One region of the Cupriavidus phytorum genome, then DNA from elsewhere that is predicted to be linked to it. Evidence: predicted binding sites of a transcription regulator. Region 1 holds the regulator's gene; each other region holds the start of a gene.

Region 1 (4,992 bases):
GTTGAGGTGGCCCACCAGGTCTGCGGCGGAGGTCGCTTCGCGGGCAAATTCTACGTCAAAGGCGCGGTCCGCGCCCTCCAGGCCAGCGACCCACGAGAGTTTGAGGTCGGCTGCGTTGTCGTCGAAGATGGACTGGGAGGTGACGCCGGTGAGTTCCATGCGGTATGGCTGGTAAGGCGGTGTTCGAAGCGCGTGGCGCTTGCCCGGTCTGGTGCCGGCCCGCTGCGGGGGAGTCAGTGGATCAGGGATGCCATGCGATCAGCAGTTCGTGCACGGCATCGGGCGTGGGCAGGGTCGCCAGGCCCTCGCGCATGTCGCGATCCGACAGCAGTTGCGCGATCTCGGACAGGATTTCCAGGTGCTGCTGCGTCGCCTGTTCGGGCACCAGCAGGAAGATCAGCAGCGAAACCGGCTTGCCGTCCGGCGATTCGAACGGAATCGGCTCGGCCAGGCGCATGAAGGCGGCAAGGGGCTGCTTCAGGCCCTTGATGCGCCCATGCGGAATCGCCACGCCGGCGCCCAGTCCGGTCGAGCCCAGCGACTCGCGCGCGAACAGGTTGTCGGTGACGATGGCGCGAGCCACGCCATGGTTGTTCTCGAAGAGGAGCCCGGCCTGCTCGAACACACGTTTCTTGCTGGTGACGCTGACGTCGAGGGTGATGTTGCCGGGTGGCAGCAATTTGGCCAAACGATTCATGGGCGATGCGCAGGATTTCAGTTAGCGGGCGGATCGTTCCGCCGGGCAGCGGCTGCCTCCCTGACCGCCGCCAGCGCGGGGAAGACGTCCGGCCCATTATAGAGCAGCGGCTACCCTTGCATTGTGCGGTGCAGCGCGTGCAGGCGCGGCCACGATTTCTCTCTCTTTGTATGGCGCAGCATACACCTTGACGCTGCGCTTGCGAACATTTCGGCTTCCATGCGTGGCAAGGTTTGCTCCGCTGCCACAGCCGGCACTGTGCCAGGGCGCAAAAAAGCCGCGCTTCGTGGCGCGGCTTGCCTGTGGAATCCTTGGTTCAGCAGCCCTCTGCGGAGCTGCCGGGCACGGGTTTATTGCTGCATTTGCGCTGCGGCCATCTGGTACTTGACCGCTTCACGGTCGTGGCCTTGCACGCGATCCTTGTAGCGAATCACCTGACGGTCCAGCTTGTCGACGAGTGCGTCGATCGCCGCATACAGGTCTTCGTGATGCGCCTCGACAAAGATGTCCTTGCCCTTTAGATGCAGATTGATTTCCGCGTACTGACGCCGGTCCTTTTCCTTGTGATTGTCGACAGAGAGCAGCACGCTAACGCCAATGACTTGATCGAAATGCCTGACGATTCGCTCCAGCTTCGTTTCCACGTACTCACGCAGAGGGGGCGTGATGTCCAGGTGGTGTCCACTGATCTTGAAGTTCATAGCGCTTCTCCTTCTGAAAGAGCCTCACCAGGCAGGCGGTGGGCTCGGCTACAAAGACTTGCGGAGATTCACTGCGGGGATCTTCAGGGCTTCGCGATATTTGGCAACGGTGCGGCGTGCGACAACGAAGCCTTGCTCACCCAGCAGTTCGGCGATGCGACTGTCGGAAAGGGGATTCCTCGGGTCTTCGGCTCCTATCAGTTGCTTGATCAAGGCGCGGATGGCCGTTGATGAAGCCGCGCCACCGGTTTCGGTGGACACGTGGCTGCCGAAGAAGTACTTCAGTTCGAAAGTACCCATCGGCGTGGCCATGTATTTATTGGTCGTCACCCGGGAGATGGTTGACTCGTGTAAACCCAGTGTATCGGCAATCTCCCGCAAAACCAAGGGGCGCATGGCGATTTCACCGTGGGTGAAAAAGTTCTTTTGACGCTCGACAATGGCCTGCGAGACACGCAGGATGGTGTCGAACCTTTGCTGGATATTCTTGATCAGCCAGCGTGCCTCTTGCAGCTTCTGCTGCAGTCCCGCGGTGCCGGTCTCGCCTTTGGCGCCGCGCAGGATCTGCGCATACATATCGTTGATGCGCAGCCTCGGCATCACATCCGGATTGAGCTGTGCGATCCAACCGCCGCCGCTCTTGCGCACGAACACGTCGGGCACGACGAAATCGGCTTCGGGGCGGCTGTACGCGTGCCCCGGGTAGGGCGCCAGCGAGCGGATCAGATCATGCGCGGCCTTCAGCGCGACTTCATCGACCTGCAGGGCCTTCTTCAGTCGCGTGTAGTCGCGTACCGCAAGCAGTTCCAGGTGATGGGTGACGATGGTCAGCGCCAGTTCGCGCTGCGGGTGGGTCAGGCGGCGCAATTGCAGCGCCAGGCATTCGGCGGCATTGCGCGCGCCCACGCCGGCCGGGTCGAAGCTCTGCAGCAGCGTCAGGATGGCGTGGACTTCGTCGGGGTCGAACTCGAGTTCTTCGGGCAGTTCCGCGCAAATCTCTTCGAGCGAGGCGCTCAGGTAGCCATCGTCGTCGAGCGATTCGATCAGGAAGATGGCGAGCCCCTTGTCGCGCGCCGAGATCTTCAGCGGCGTCAGCTGCTCCATCAGGTATTCGCGCAGCGTGGGCTCGGCATCGCGCAGCTGCATCGGCGTCTTTTCGTCCTCGTCGCCTTGCGGCCGGCGGGCGAAGTCGTCCAGGCTCCAGTCGCTGTTGCCGTAGTCGTCGCCGCTACTGTTGTCGCCGTAGCTGTCATCGGCGGCGCCTTCGGCGCGGGCGTCGCCATTGCCCTGGGGCTCGGCGGGGGCGGGCGCGGGCGCGCTCTGTACGTTGACCGAGCCATCGGCGGCCACGCGCAGCGGGCTTTCGATCCAGTCGTTCTCCCGCTCGAGCAGCGGGTTTTCCGTCAGCGCCTGTTCGACTTCCTGCTGCAGTTCCAGCGTGGAAAGCTGCAGCAGCCGGATCGACTGCTGCAGCTGCGGGGTCAGTGCCAGGTGCTGGGAGAGGCGGAGCTGTAGCGACGGTTTCATGCGACCTATTTTATGCGCATCTTTCCGATGTTGGAACGGAAATTGCTATCGCTTATGCGCCGTGATCGCCGCTGGCTCTCCCCGCCGCGCGGCCATGGCTGCCCGCGCCGGGCAGCCGTCTTGTCACATGCGGAAGTTCTCGCCCAGGTAGACGCGCCGCACGGCGTCATTGGCGATGATGTCTTCGGGCTGGCCCGCGGCCAGCACCGTGCCTTCGCTGATGATGTAGGCGTGGTCGCAGATGCCGAGCGTCTCGCGCACGTTGTGGTCGGTGATCAGCACGCCGATATTGCGCGCCTTCAGGAAGCTGACGATGCGCTGGATCTCGCCCACGGCGATCGGGTCCACGCCGGCGAAGGGTTCGTCGAGCAGGATGAAGCGCGGCGACGACGCCAGCGCGCGCGCGATTTCCACGCGGCGGCGCTCGCCGCCGGACAGCGACAGCGCCGGGTTGTTGCGCAGGTGCGCGATCTGCAGGTCGTCGAGCAGGGAGTCCAGGCGGCGCTCGATCTCGGCCTTGGCCAGCGGCTTGCCCTTGTCGATCTGCAGCTCGAGCACCGCGCGGATGTTCTCCTCGACGTTGAGCTTGCGGAACACCGAGGCTTCCTGCGGCAGGTACGACAGCCCCATGCGCGCGCGCTCGTGAATCGGCAGGCCGCTGATGTGGTCGCCGTCGAGCACGATGTCGCCTTCGTCCAGCGCCACGAGGCCGACGATCATGTAGAACGACGTGGTCTTGCCCGCGCCGTTGGGGCCGAGCAGCCCGACCACCTCGCCGCTCTTGACGTCGAGCGAGACGTCCTTGACCACCGTGCGCGAGCCATAGCGCTTCTTCAGGTGGCGCACGACCAGCGTGCTGCCGCCGGGCAGGACGGAGTTGGCTTCGACGACAGGCTTGTCGGCAATGGTGGCGGTATCGGTCATGGGTACGGTCAGGGTTTGTTGGCGGGCGCGGGCGCCGACTTCAGGTCCAGCGGCGAGCCGCCTGCGGTGCCGGACTTCTGGTCCTGACGCGGCGACAGCACCGCGCGCACGCGGCCGGACGGGTTGGCCGCAGCGGCATCGCCGCTGCCGCCGCCCGCCGCGGTATAGAGTTCCTTGCGGCTGTCATAGGTCAGCACCGCGCCGCGGATCTCGTCGAGCAGCTTGGCGCCCTGCAGCCGCGCCATGCGGGCATTGCCGATCAGCTTGGAGAATTCCTGCTTGCCGTCGTACTCGATGCGGTCGCCCCAGCCGTCGATGTATTCGTCGACGCCTTCGCGCTTCTGGCGGATATAGGCCTGCTTGCCCGGCTTCGACGTCGCCACGGCGAACTGGTAGCCCTCGGGGTCGGTGCGCAGCTCGGCGGCGTCGGACTTCAGGATCATGGTGCCCTTGGTCAGCACCACGTTGCCGGTCAGCGTATAGATCTGCTTGACGTCGTCATAGCTGGCGTTGTCCGCCTCGAGCACCATCGGCTTGTCGCGGTCCGCGCGCTCGGCAAGGGCAGGCTGTGCCAGCAGGCCGAAGGCCAGGGCCAGCGCGATCAGGGCCGGGGCGGTGCGTCGACGGGACGATGTCGTCAGGGAAGCGGTCATGTTGGCAGGGTTGCTTGAGGGCGTCTGGATGCGTGGTGGTGCGGTTTGCGCGGACTTTGGCGCGTGCGCTGCAGGGCGGTGCCGGCCGGCACCGCGTGGGCGGCTGCGCCGGACCGGGAGTCAGGACCCTGGCGCACGGCCGGGGGACGGCCCGGTGATGATGGTGCCGCGTACGTTGCCGAGCAATTGTACTTCGCGGGTGACGTTGTTGAAGATCAGTCCATTGGCGGTCATGACCGACGGGCCGCGCGTCAGCTTGACCGGCTTGTCGGTCTTGACGATGTCGTCATTGACCAGCAGCTGGAAATAGCTCGATGCCGCGGTCAGCTGCGGATCCTTGGACGGATCCTTGCCCTGCTGGCGCAGCACGTAGCCATTGCCGTACAGGTCGATCACCGTGCCTTCGGCGTTCATGCGGCCGATGTCGGCGCGCGCGGTCACCGGCGGGCGGTCCGGCTCGTACGCGCGCATCGCGGGACGCGTGACCTCG
Region 2 (4,992 bases), on a different contig from region 1:
GCCCTTCCGTTCCACGACCGCGGCGCGGCGGCAGCGCCGGACCACCACGCGGCCGACGGGGCGGCGGGCCAGCCGCTGGGCGCCGCAGTGCGCGAGGCCTTCGGCCATTCGGGTTTCTGGCTACTCAACCTGGGCTTTCTTGCGTGCGGCTTCCAGCTGGCCTTTATCGCCAGCCACTTGCCGGCTTATCTGCTGGACCGCGGCATGCGTGCGGCCGACGGCATGGCGGCACTCGCCATCATCGCGCTGGCCAATGTGGCCGGCGTCTATGTGTGCGGGCTGCTCGGCGGGCGTCACAGCAAGAAGTACCTGCTCGCCGGCATCTACCTCGCGCGCACCGCGGCGATGGCGCTGTTCCTGTTGCTGCCGCTGAGCCCGGCGACGCTGTACGCCTTCAGTGCGGCGATGGGGTTGCTGTGGCTGGGCACGGTGCCGCTCACCAACGGCATCCTGGCCCAGGTGTTCGGCGTGCGCTATCTCGCCACGCTGTTCGGCTTCGTGTTCCTGGGCCATCAGCTCGGCTCGTTCCTGGGGGTGTGGCTGGGCGGGCTGGTGTTCGAGCTGACCCGCTCGTACGACGCGGTCTGGTACGGCGCCATGGCGCTGGGGATCGTCGCCGCGGCGCTGCATTCGCCGATCGACGACCGCCAGATCGCCCGCACCGGCCTGGCACCGGCACGGCCATGAGGCGGCCCGGCGCAACCGCGCTCGCCGCGTGGCTGTCGGTACTCGGTGGCGCCGTCGTGTGCGCGGTGGCGCTGGCGGGGTGGCTCGATCCGGCCCATGCCCAGGCGTGGATCGCGCTGATGGCGCTGTGCCAATGATCCCCACCAGCTGCCGATGCGCCGGTACGACGGCTGTCGAACTGGCAACAAGCACGGCCACTGTGTAACCAAGCCGCACAATGTATGCATTGCGCCACATTGCTTGGTAGTGCAACGGGTAGAATCGCGCCTTCCGTGCCCTTTGCCTCATCCCTATAACAATGAGCTCCCGCCCGTCGCGCCTGCCGTGCATCGACGCCCTGAAAGCCGTCAGTTCGCAACTGATCGTCCTGCACCACCTCGCCTTCTATGGACCGATGTCCGATACAGCCTACCAACTGGCGCCAGGGCTGGTGGACTGGCTCTATGACTACGCCCGCATCGCGGTGCAGGTGTTCCTGGTGATCAGCGGCTTCCTGGCGGCGCGCAGCCTGGCGCCCGACGGGCGGCTGGAGATCCGCCAGCACCCGCTGTCGCTGCTGTGGCGCCGTTACCAGAAACTGGTGGTGCCGTTTGCCGCGGCGATCCTGCTCAGCATTGCCGGCGCCGCCTTGGCGCGGCACTGGATGACGCATGACTCGATCCCGGCGTCTCCCACGCTGGGGCAATTGCTCGCGCACCTGACGCTGCTCCATGACATCGTCGACGTCGACGCGTTGTCGGCCGGGGCCTGGTACGTGGCCATCGACCTGCAGTTGTTCGCGCTGCTGCTGGGCACGCTGTGGGCCGCGCGGGTGGTGTCGCGCGGCAGGGCGCCGGTGGGCGTGGCGCTCAGCATCGGCCTGGTCGCGCTCGCGGCGGTGGCGTCGCTGTTCTGGTTCAACCGCGATGCTGCATGGGATATCTGGGCGGTGTACTTCTTCGGTGCCTATGGCATGGGCACGCTGGCCTACTGGGCGTCCGCCCCGGGCCGTCCGCTGCTGCCGCTGGCGCTGCTCGGCGCGGCGGCGCTGGGCGCGCTGGTGCTGGACTTCCGGGTGCGCATTGCCGTGGCACTGGCCACCGCGCTGCTGCTGGCGCTGGCCCGGCGCGGCGAATGGCTGGAACGCTGGCCGCGGGCGCGCGCGGTGGGCTACTTCGGGCGCATTTCCTATTCCGTGTTCCTGGTTCATTTCCCGGTGTGCCTGGTGGTCAATGCGCTGATGTCGCATCTCGCGCCCGGGCAGCCGGTGCTGAACGCGCTCGGCATGGCGTCGGCGTGGGTCCTGAGCAATGTGGCGGGTGCCGTGTTCTACCGCTTCGTCGAAAGTGCGCAGCCGTTCGCGGCATTGCGGGCATTGCTGGGCGGCCGCGGTGACGCGGCAGGCGATTCGGGCCCCGGCTCGGCGAGCCGCCCGACCATGTAACCCTTGCAACCATCGCCGCGCACCGTACGCGGAGCGCGCTTGCGTGACGTGGACGCGCGCGGCATCCGCACGGTGCATGCAAGCCGCCGGCGTGGTGCCGTCGGCACGCCGGGCGTGCATGCACTGCCGCGGACTTGCGTTGGGCGCCACACACACCGGCGCAACACTGGCGTAAACGGGCATTGGGCGATGGCACAAAGGTTGCCTAGTATGGAATCGTAAACCTGACCGATTGGTCAGGATTCCATCGGGAACCGAGGGTGTCATGTCCGACCATATCGTCCTGACTTCGCACGCGCGCCGCGACAAGCCGGCCGAGCCGATCCACTGGGGCGCCGCCACGGCGGCGGAGCGCGGACCGGTGATCGCCAGCCTGGGCAATCCTGCGCAGCGCAATGTGATCGGCACCCACGCCGGCGCCTACGCCATCTACCGTGCACTGGCGGTCGCCTCCGGCACGCTGCAGCGCGACCACCGTCCCGACCTGACCGACACCGCGCCCGCCGAGGCCATCGGCCCGCATCCGCAGTGGGGCGACCCGGACAAGATCGTCTCCCTCGACCCGTGGGGGCACCTGGTCTCCACCGTCTTTGCTGACCGCATCGCCGCCGGCGTCGATATCCGCCCGACCATCGCGGTGACGCGCGCGCACATCAACATGCCGGAACTGGTTTCGGCCATCGCCGCGGGCCGGCTCAAGCCCGATGGCGACCTGTTGCATGCCAATGGCGACGTGCGCGTGACCAAGGCGGCGGTCGACCCGGTGTGGTACCTGCCCGGCATGGCGGCCCGCTTCGGCATCAAGGAAAGCGTGCTGCGCCGCAGCCTGTTCGAACAGACCGGCGGCATGTTCCCGGAACTGGTGACGCGGCCGGACCTGAAGGTTTTCTTGCCGCCGATCGGCGGCATGACGCTGTATTTCTTCGGCGATGTCAGCCAGCTGGGCAAGCCCGAGACCCGCGTGGCCTGCCGCGTGCACGATGAATGCAACGGATCGGATGTGTTCGGGTCAGACATCTGTACCTGCCGGCCGTACCTGGCACACGGCATCGAGGTGTGCATCGAGATGGCGCAGCAGGGCGGTGTCGGGCTGGTGGTCTACAACCGCAAGGAGGGCCGCGCGCTGGGCGAGGTGACCAAGTTCCTGGTCTACAACGCGCGCAAGCGCCAGGCTGGCGGCGACCGCGCCGAGACATATTTTGCCCGTACCGAATGCGTGGCGGGCGTGCAGGACATGCGTTTCCAGGAGCTGATGCCGGATGTGTTCCATTGGCTGGGCATCCGCCGCATCGACCGCTGGGCGTCGATGAGCAACATGAAGCATGGCGCGCTGGTGGCGCAGGGCATCGAGGTGGTCGAGCAGGTGGCGATCCCCGAGGCGCTGATCCCCGCCGACGCCCGTGTCGAGATCGACGCCAAGGTGGCCGCCGGCTACTTCACGCACTACACGCCGCCGGATGCGAACGAACTGGCCCTGGCAAAGGGCAGGGGGTTGAACGAATGACGAGGTATCCCGAGGACAGTGCCAACGAGCGCCCTGGCAACGGCTGGCTGAGCCCGGTGCCCGAAGGGCATCCCGCGGCGGCGCTGCTGTGCGCCGAGGCGGTGCGCACCCATTGCGCGGCGGTCACCGAACACGTGGCCAGCGGCGCGTCCGAACTCTTCACCTGGCACCCGGACCGCGTGCATGCGATAGCCGATTACGTCGCCAGCACCATCCGGCAGCGCTATCCGGACCTGCAGGTCCCTTATCACAGCCGCTGGCGCCATTTCGAAAGCGGCGCGGGCGACCAGCGCACGGACCGCTGGCAGGTGCTGTGCGAGCGCGCCGCGCTGAGCGGGCCCGAACACCGCGAGGAGCGCGCCCGCATCGGCATCGACCTGGTGATCCCCAGCGTGCTGCTGGATGCGGGCGCCGGGCCGGAGTGGCGCTACCGCGATCCGGCCAGCGATCTGGTGCTGACGCGTTCGGAAGGCCTTGGCGCGGCCAGCTTCGACCTGTTCGCGCGTGGCGGCTTCTCCGCGGCGCCGGGCGACCCGCTGCGCGCCGATGCCGAGCGCCTGCAGCGCATCGATGCCGACAGCATCGCCCATGCCTTCCAGGTCGCGCAGCACAACCCGCTGGTGGGGCTGGAAGGCCGCGCCGGGCTGCTGCGCCGGCTGGGCGAGGTGATGGACGCGACCCCGGCGCTGTTCGGCCGGCCGGCGCGGCTGGGCAATCTCTATGACTACCTGAAGGCGCACGCCGTCGGCGGCCAGCTCGATGCCGGCTTCCTGCTGCGCACCTTGCTGGTGGGCCTCGGGCCGGTGTGGCCGGGGCGCATCGTGGTCGAGGGCGTGTCGCTGGGCGACTGCTGGCGCCATCCGGCGGCCCCGGGCGGGCTGGTGCCGTTCCACAAGCTGACCCAGTGGCTGACCTATTCGCTGCTGGAGCCGCTCGAGGACGCTGGCCTGACCGTGACCGGCCTCGACGCGCTGACCGGCCTGCCCGAGTACCGCAACGGTGGCCTGCTGTATGACTTCGAGCTGATGGTGCCGCGCGATCCCGGCTTTTCCGCAGAACCACATGCGGTCGATGAGCCCGTCATCGTCGAATGGCGCGCGCTGACCGTCAGCGGCCTGGACCTGGTGGCCGATTGCGTGCGCCAGGCGCTGGGGCTGGAGGAGGCGCAGTTCCCGCTGGCGCGCGTGCTGGAAGGCGGCACCTGGGCGGCGGGGCGGCGCATCGCCGCCAAGCGCCGGCCCGGCGGCGCGCCGCCGTTTGCCATCACCAGCGACGGCACGGTGTTCTGAACGCGCCGCCCGCGCCGCGGGCGGCGTTGCAAGCAGGGAAGGCTTGTGCAACGTGGCTTCAGGAGCGTCACCATGAACGACATGACCGC
Region 3 (4,992 bases), on a different contig from region 1:
GCCGATGTCGAGGAGGCCGAGCAGTCGCTGACGCGCCAGAACAATTCGCCGCGCGGCACGCTGTCGGTCGACACCACCGCCGGGCTGGCGCAACTGGTGCTGGTGCCGCACCTGCATGAATTCTTCCAGGCCTATCCGGACCTGAAGCTGGAGCTGACCATCAACGGCAAGCCGATCGACCTGCTGCAGGAAGGTGTCGACGTGGTGCTGCGCGTCGGCATTCCGCTGGACGAAGCCATGGTGGCCCGCCGCATCGGCCATGTGCAACTGGCGTTCTACGCCTCGCCAATCTACCTGAAGCGCAGCGGTACGCCGCGCGACCTGGCCGAGCTGGCGCAGCACAAGGCGGTCAACTTCCTGTCCAACCGCACCGGCCGGGAAATGCCGTGGCCGCTGGCGCGCGGCACCGAGCGCGGCGAGGTGCTGCTGCCCTCCGCCATTTCCACCAACGACGCCGATGTCTACCTTGGCTGCGCGCTGGAAGGCCATGGCATCGCCCGCATCTCGCGCGCGATGGCCGAGCCCTATGTGGCCAGTGGCAGGCTGGTGGAAATCCTGGCCGACTGGCAGACCGATGAACTGCCGATTTCGGCGATGTACCCGCAGAACCGGCACCTGTCGGCCAAGGTGCGGGTGTTCGTGAACTGGGCTGCGGAGCTGTTCTCGCGCCATCCGCACTTTGGTGCGGCACAGCAGCCGCTGCCCGTGGCGGCTTGAATGGCGGAGCTGCGTGGCGGAGCCGCGTGGCGGACCTGTGCGACCAAGCTGCGCTGGCGCGATCCGCCAGCGGCGCGTGTGCCAGGCGTCATGTAGGACAAAACCGGAAATCGGTTCAGCGGCCGCCGACCTATACTGTTTCTTCCGAAATCACGACAAGAAGAGGATTCCGATGAAACAAGTGCTTCTCCCCCTGGCGGCGTGCATCGCCGCAACCCTGGCACTGGCCGGCTGCGCCGGCTCCGGCATGTCTTCGTCGTCCGCGGCCCAGCCGTCCGCCACCGGCGCCACCAGCGGCGCGCGCGCGTCGGCCACGCTGCAGCCCAAGAGCGGCTCCAACACCGCGGGCACCGTCACCTTCCAGCAGCAGCCCGGCGGCGTGATGATGACCGCCTCGATTACCGGCCTGCCGCCCAATTCGGTCCATGGCTTCCACGTCCACGAGAAGGGCGACTGCTCCGCGCCTGACGCGATGAGCGCGGGCGGGCATTTCAACCCGACCGGCAAGCCCCACGGGCAGATGACCATGCCGGACCACCATGCCGGCGACATGAACAACGTCACCGCTGACGCCAGTGGCAACGTGCGCGTCAGCATGCTGCTGCCGTCGCTGTCGGTGGGCACCGGCGCCAACAGCGTGATCGGCCGCGCGGTGGTGGTGCACAAGGATCCGGACGACTACAAGACGCAGCCCACCGGCAATGCCGGCGGCCGCATTGCCTGCGGCGTGGTGGCGGCGTCCTGAGCGCAGCGCGGGCGGCGGGCCTGGACCACGCAGGTCCGGCTCGCCGCGCTGCCGCGCCCCTCTCAATACCCCTTGAAGTTCGCATTGACCCGCTGGCGCAGGTAATCCCCTGCGCTGATCGGCGGGTACTTGCCGCCCGGCCCTGCGATGGTCGCGCCGCGGTTGGCCTGGCAGAAGAACGCCATGCTGTAGCGCGGCCCCATGTATTCGCCCGGCGCGGGATTGCGGACGCGATGGAAATTCGACGGCAATCGGTCATCGCTCCAGCGCATCAGCATGTCGCCGATATTGCAAGTGATGACGGTTTCGTCCGGCTCGATCGGGGTCCATGCCTGCGCCGCCATCTCCTTGCCCGGGCACACCTGCAGGCCGCCCTGGCCGGGGCGCTGGAACAGCAGCGTCAGGCAGTCGAAATCCGTATGCGCGCCGGCGCGCCACAGCCCCAGCCCGTTGCGCAGCTCGGGCGGGATCGCGTAGTAGTGCAGCAGCCGCAGCGTGCTCTGGTAGTCCGGCGCGCGCGGATCGTGCGCCCGCGTGAAAAAGTCGCTGGCAAAGCCGAGCTTGTCGGCAAAGCATGACAGCACCTTCATGCCGACTTCCCAGCATTGCGCCTCGAAGGCAAGCATGGTGTCGCGGAAGCCTGCCAGTTCGTCCTCGCCCGGCCACAGGCCATCCATGTGCTGGCGCGTGATCTGGTAAGACTCCTTCTGGTCCGGCGTGCCGGTGGAAGGCCGGACCTGCGCGCGGCTTTCCCAGCCTGCGTTGTTGGCCTTCTGCAGCGGGTATTGCGCCTTCACTTCATCGGGCAGCGCAAAGAAGCGCTCGGTCATGGCAAAGGCATGGCGCACGCCGGCAAGGTCGATGCCGTGGTTGGCAAGCTGGAAGAAGCCGACGTCGACCGACGCCTGCCACAGCGCGTCGGCAATCTGCGGCTTGCGCCGCGCGTAGTCGGACAGGTCGATACGGCGGATCTCGCGCCGGCGGGTTTCGGAGCCGAACGCGCCCATGCGCGTTTCGCGGCGGAGTTCGTCCAGGGGGCAGGCCTGGTCTGGCTGGGTCATGGCATTCCTCGTGGCAAGCGGGTCAGGGACTTGCCCCGCGCCGGCCCAGGCCTGGCCGCCAACGACATTGCGCGCCGGGACCGCGCGCTCCTGAGGTCGACGGTGCCAGCCTGCGCAACGGCGCGGGGCACGGACTTCAAGAGCAATTCCCGGCCAGCCCGCGTGCGCATCGATCTGGCACGCGGCTGGTGAACGCTTCTACTCTTGCCATCGCTTATGCAGGTTCCGGGCCAGCGCTGTAGCCCACGACGCGACGGCCTTTTTGCCCTGCGGTGCTTCGCCATGGCGCACGCCAGGGCCAGCCTGGTGCATGGCGCGGCCGCTTTGCGCCTGCCCGAACCGCGACGCCCGCGGCGCGGCATGGCAACATGGCGCCATTGCCGCAACCACGGCGCCCCGCAACGGGGCCGTCCCGACGCCCAATGCCATTGCCGACCGACGCCGCATTCGCCCCCCACCGCCGCCTGCGCGCCAGTTCGCTGATGCTGTGCTGCGCCGCCCTGCTCGGCGGCTGCGCGCTGCCGCCGCTGAATCCCCGCACCGAATCCTCTGCGCTGACGCCGGCCGAAGCCCAGGCCACGCCGCTGGGCCAGGCGCTGGCCGGCGAAGTCGCGCGGCACCCGGGGCTGAGCGGCATCCATCCGTTGCCGAACGCCTACGCCGCCTTTGCCGCGCGGGTGCATCTGGCCCGCACCGCGCAGCGCACGCTCGACGTGCAGTACTACATCTGGCGCGACGACCTGACCGGCACGCTGCTGCTCGAGGCCCTGCATCAGGCCGCCGATCGCGGCGTGCGCGTGCGCCTGCTGCTCGACGACAACGGCATTGCCGGCATGGACGAACTGCTGGCGGCAATGGACGCGCACCCGCAGGTCGAAGTGCGCATCTTCAACCCGTTCGTGATCCGCCACCCCAAGGCGCTCAATTTCCTGACCGATTTCCGGCGCCTGAACCGGCGCATGCACAACAAGTCGTTCACCGCCGATGGCGTCGCCACCATCATCGGCGGGCGCAATGTCGGCGACGAATACTTCGGCGCGACCGACGGCGTGCTGTTCGCCGACCTCGACGTGATCGCCGTCGGCCCCGCGGCCGGCGACGTGGCGCAGGATTTCGACCGCTACTGGTCCAGCGCCTCGGCCTACCCGGTGGACCGGCTGCTGCCGCCGGTCAGCGTGGAACAGCTGCAGGCGCTGGTCGGGCACGCGCGCGAAGTCGAGCGCAACCCGGCCGCGGCGGCCTACCTGGCCGCGGTGCGCGAACTGCCCGACGTGCAGCGCATGCTGGACGGTACGCTGGAGTTCCAGTGGGCAAGCACGCGCATGGTCAGCGACAACCCCGCCAAGGCGCTGGGCGAAGCCTCGCGCAGCACGCTGGTAGCGCACCAGCTGCGCGAAATCCTGGGCGAGCCGCAGCGCGAGCTCGACCTGGTCTCGCCCTACTTCGTGCCCTCGACCGGCGGCACCTCTTTTTTCACCGACATGGCCGGGCGCGGCGTTACGGTACGCGTGCTGACCAATGCCCTGGAGGCCACCGACGTGGCCGCCGTGCATTCCGGCTATGCCAAGCGGCGCAAGGCCCTGCTCGAGGCCGGCGTGGACCTGTACGAACTGCGGCGCGCGGCCGCGCCGCGCAAGAAGGAGGAGCGCGCCGGCCCCTTCGGCAGTTCGGGTTCCAGCCTGCACGCCAAGACCTTCGCGGTCGATGGCACCCGGGTCTTCGTGGGCTCGTTTAATTTCGATCCGCGTTCGGCCATGCTCAACACCGAACTCGGCTTTGTCATCGACAGCCCCGCGCTGGCGGGCCGGATCGAATCCTCCTTCGCCAGCGTGGTTCCACAAGCGGCCTACCAGGTCAAGCTGGACGAGACCGGCCAGCTCTACTGGCTGGAACGGCGCGGCGACGAAGTGATCCGCCACGATACCGAGCCGAACACCAGCTGGTGGCGCCGTCTCGGCATCTGGTTCCTGTCGATCCTGCCGATCGAGTCGATGCTGTAGGAACGCGGGCGTTCAAATCTGGTCGATCAGGCTGCGCACCACGTCGGCCAGCCGGCCGGCGCGCTGGCGCCCCTTCGCGTCAAGACCCATGCCGCTGCCGCCGGCCAGCGCCTTCAGTCCGAACAACGCGTCGCCTACGTCGCGCCAGGCCGGGAAATCGGCGTGGATCTTCTCCAGAGCGGCGGCCCCCGCCGCCACCTGGGCTGGCGCGGGCGTGTTGCCGGCCGCCAGGTCTTCCAGCGCCATGGCGGCGTCGACCAGGCCTTTGCGATTCATCTGCTGTCTCCCCGGAAGCTCTTTTGTCATGGCCGCCTGCATGGCGGCCATGACACTGTAGCAGGCCTGCTGCTGGCCTTTGCCGGGATGGGGGAAAGTCCGGGGGCGGGCTCGGTTACGGCGGCTCAGTTGCGCCCGATATCCTGCAGGATCCGCGTCATCAGGTACAGGCGCGGCACGATCGAATCCAGTT

What was found. The regulator sigma-54, encoded in region 1, starts transcription at its own class of promoters, with help from an activator protein. The targets are predictions, from matches to a motif close to TGGCANGNAANCTGCTTT.
Region 2: a site for sigma-54 is predicted at 2,301-2,318, ahead of C7416_RS04370 (GTP cyclohydrolase II). Genes of this name have one in related genera too.
Region 3: a site for sigma-54 is predicted at 2,739-2,756, ahead of C7416_RS18875 (isopenicillin N synthase family dioxygenase). Genes of this name have one in related genera too.

The regions. Positions count from the first base shown of each region.
Region 1 covers NZ_QKZN01000003.1:52,852-57,843, forward strand. Annotated here, with positions in the region: gene hprK (HPr(Ser) kinase/phosphatase) at 1-159, opposite strand, end outside; gene C7416_RS08635 (PTS sugar transporter subunit IIA) at 242-697, opposite strand; gene hpf (ribosome hibernation-promoting factor, HPF/YfiA family) at 1,048-1,398, opposite strand; gene C7416_RS08645 (RNA polymerase factor sigma-54) at 1,447-2,925, opposite strand; gene lptB (LPS export ABC transporter ATP-binding protein) at 3,049-3,849, opposite strand; gene lptA (lipopolysaccharide transport periplasmic protein LptA) at 3,858-4,502, opposite strand; gene lptC (LPS export ABC transporter periplasmic protein LptC) at 4,623-4,992, opposite strand, start outside.
Region 2 covers NZ_QKZN01000001.1:1,012,688-1,017,679, forward strand. Annotated here, with positions in the region: gene C7416_RS04360 (MFS transporter) at 1-687, shown strand, start outside; gene C7416_RS04365 (acyltransferase family protein) at 986-2,110, shown strand; gene C7416_RS04370 (GTP cyclohydrolase II) at 2,376-3,614, shown strand; gene C7416_RS04375 (URC4/urg3 family protein) at 3,611-4,903, shown strand; gene upp (uracil phosphoribosyltransferase) at 4,976-4,992, shown strand, end outside.
Region 3 covers NZ_QKZN01000007.1:144,147-149,138, forward strand. Annotated here, with positions in the region: gene C7416_RS18865 (LysR family transcriptional regulator) at 1-717, shown strand, start outside; gene C7416_RS18870 (superoxide dismutase family protein) at 890-1,462, shown strand; gene C7416_RS18875 (isopenicillin N synthase family dioxygenase) at 1,525-2,523, opposite strand; gene C7416_RS18880 (phospholipase D family protein) at 2,946-4,523, shown strand; gene C7416_RS18885 (hypothetical protein) at 4,536-4,799, opposite strand; gene C7416_RS18890 (M20/M25/M40 family metallo-hydrolase) at 4,925-4,992, opposite strand, start outside.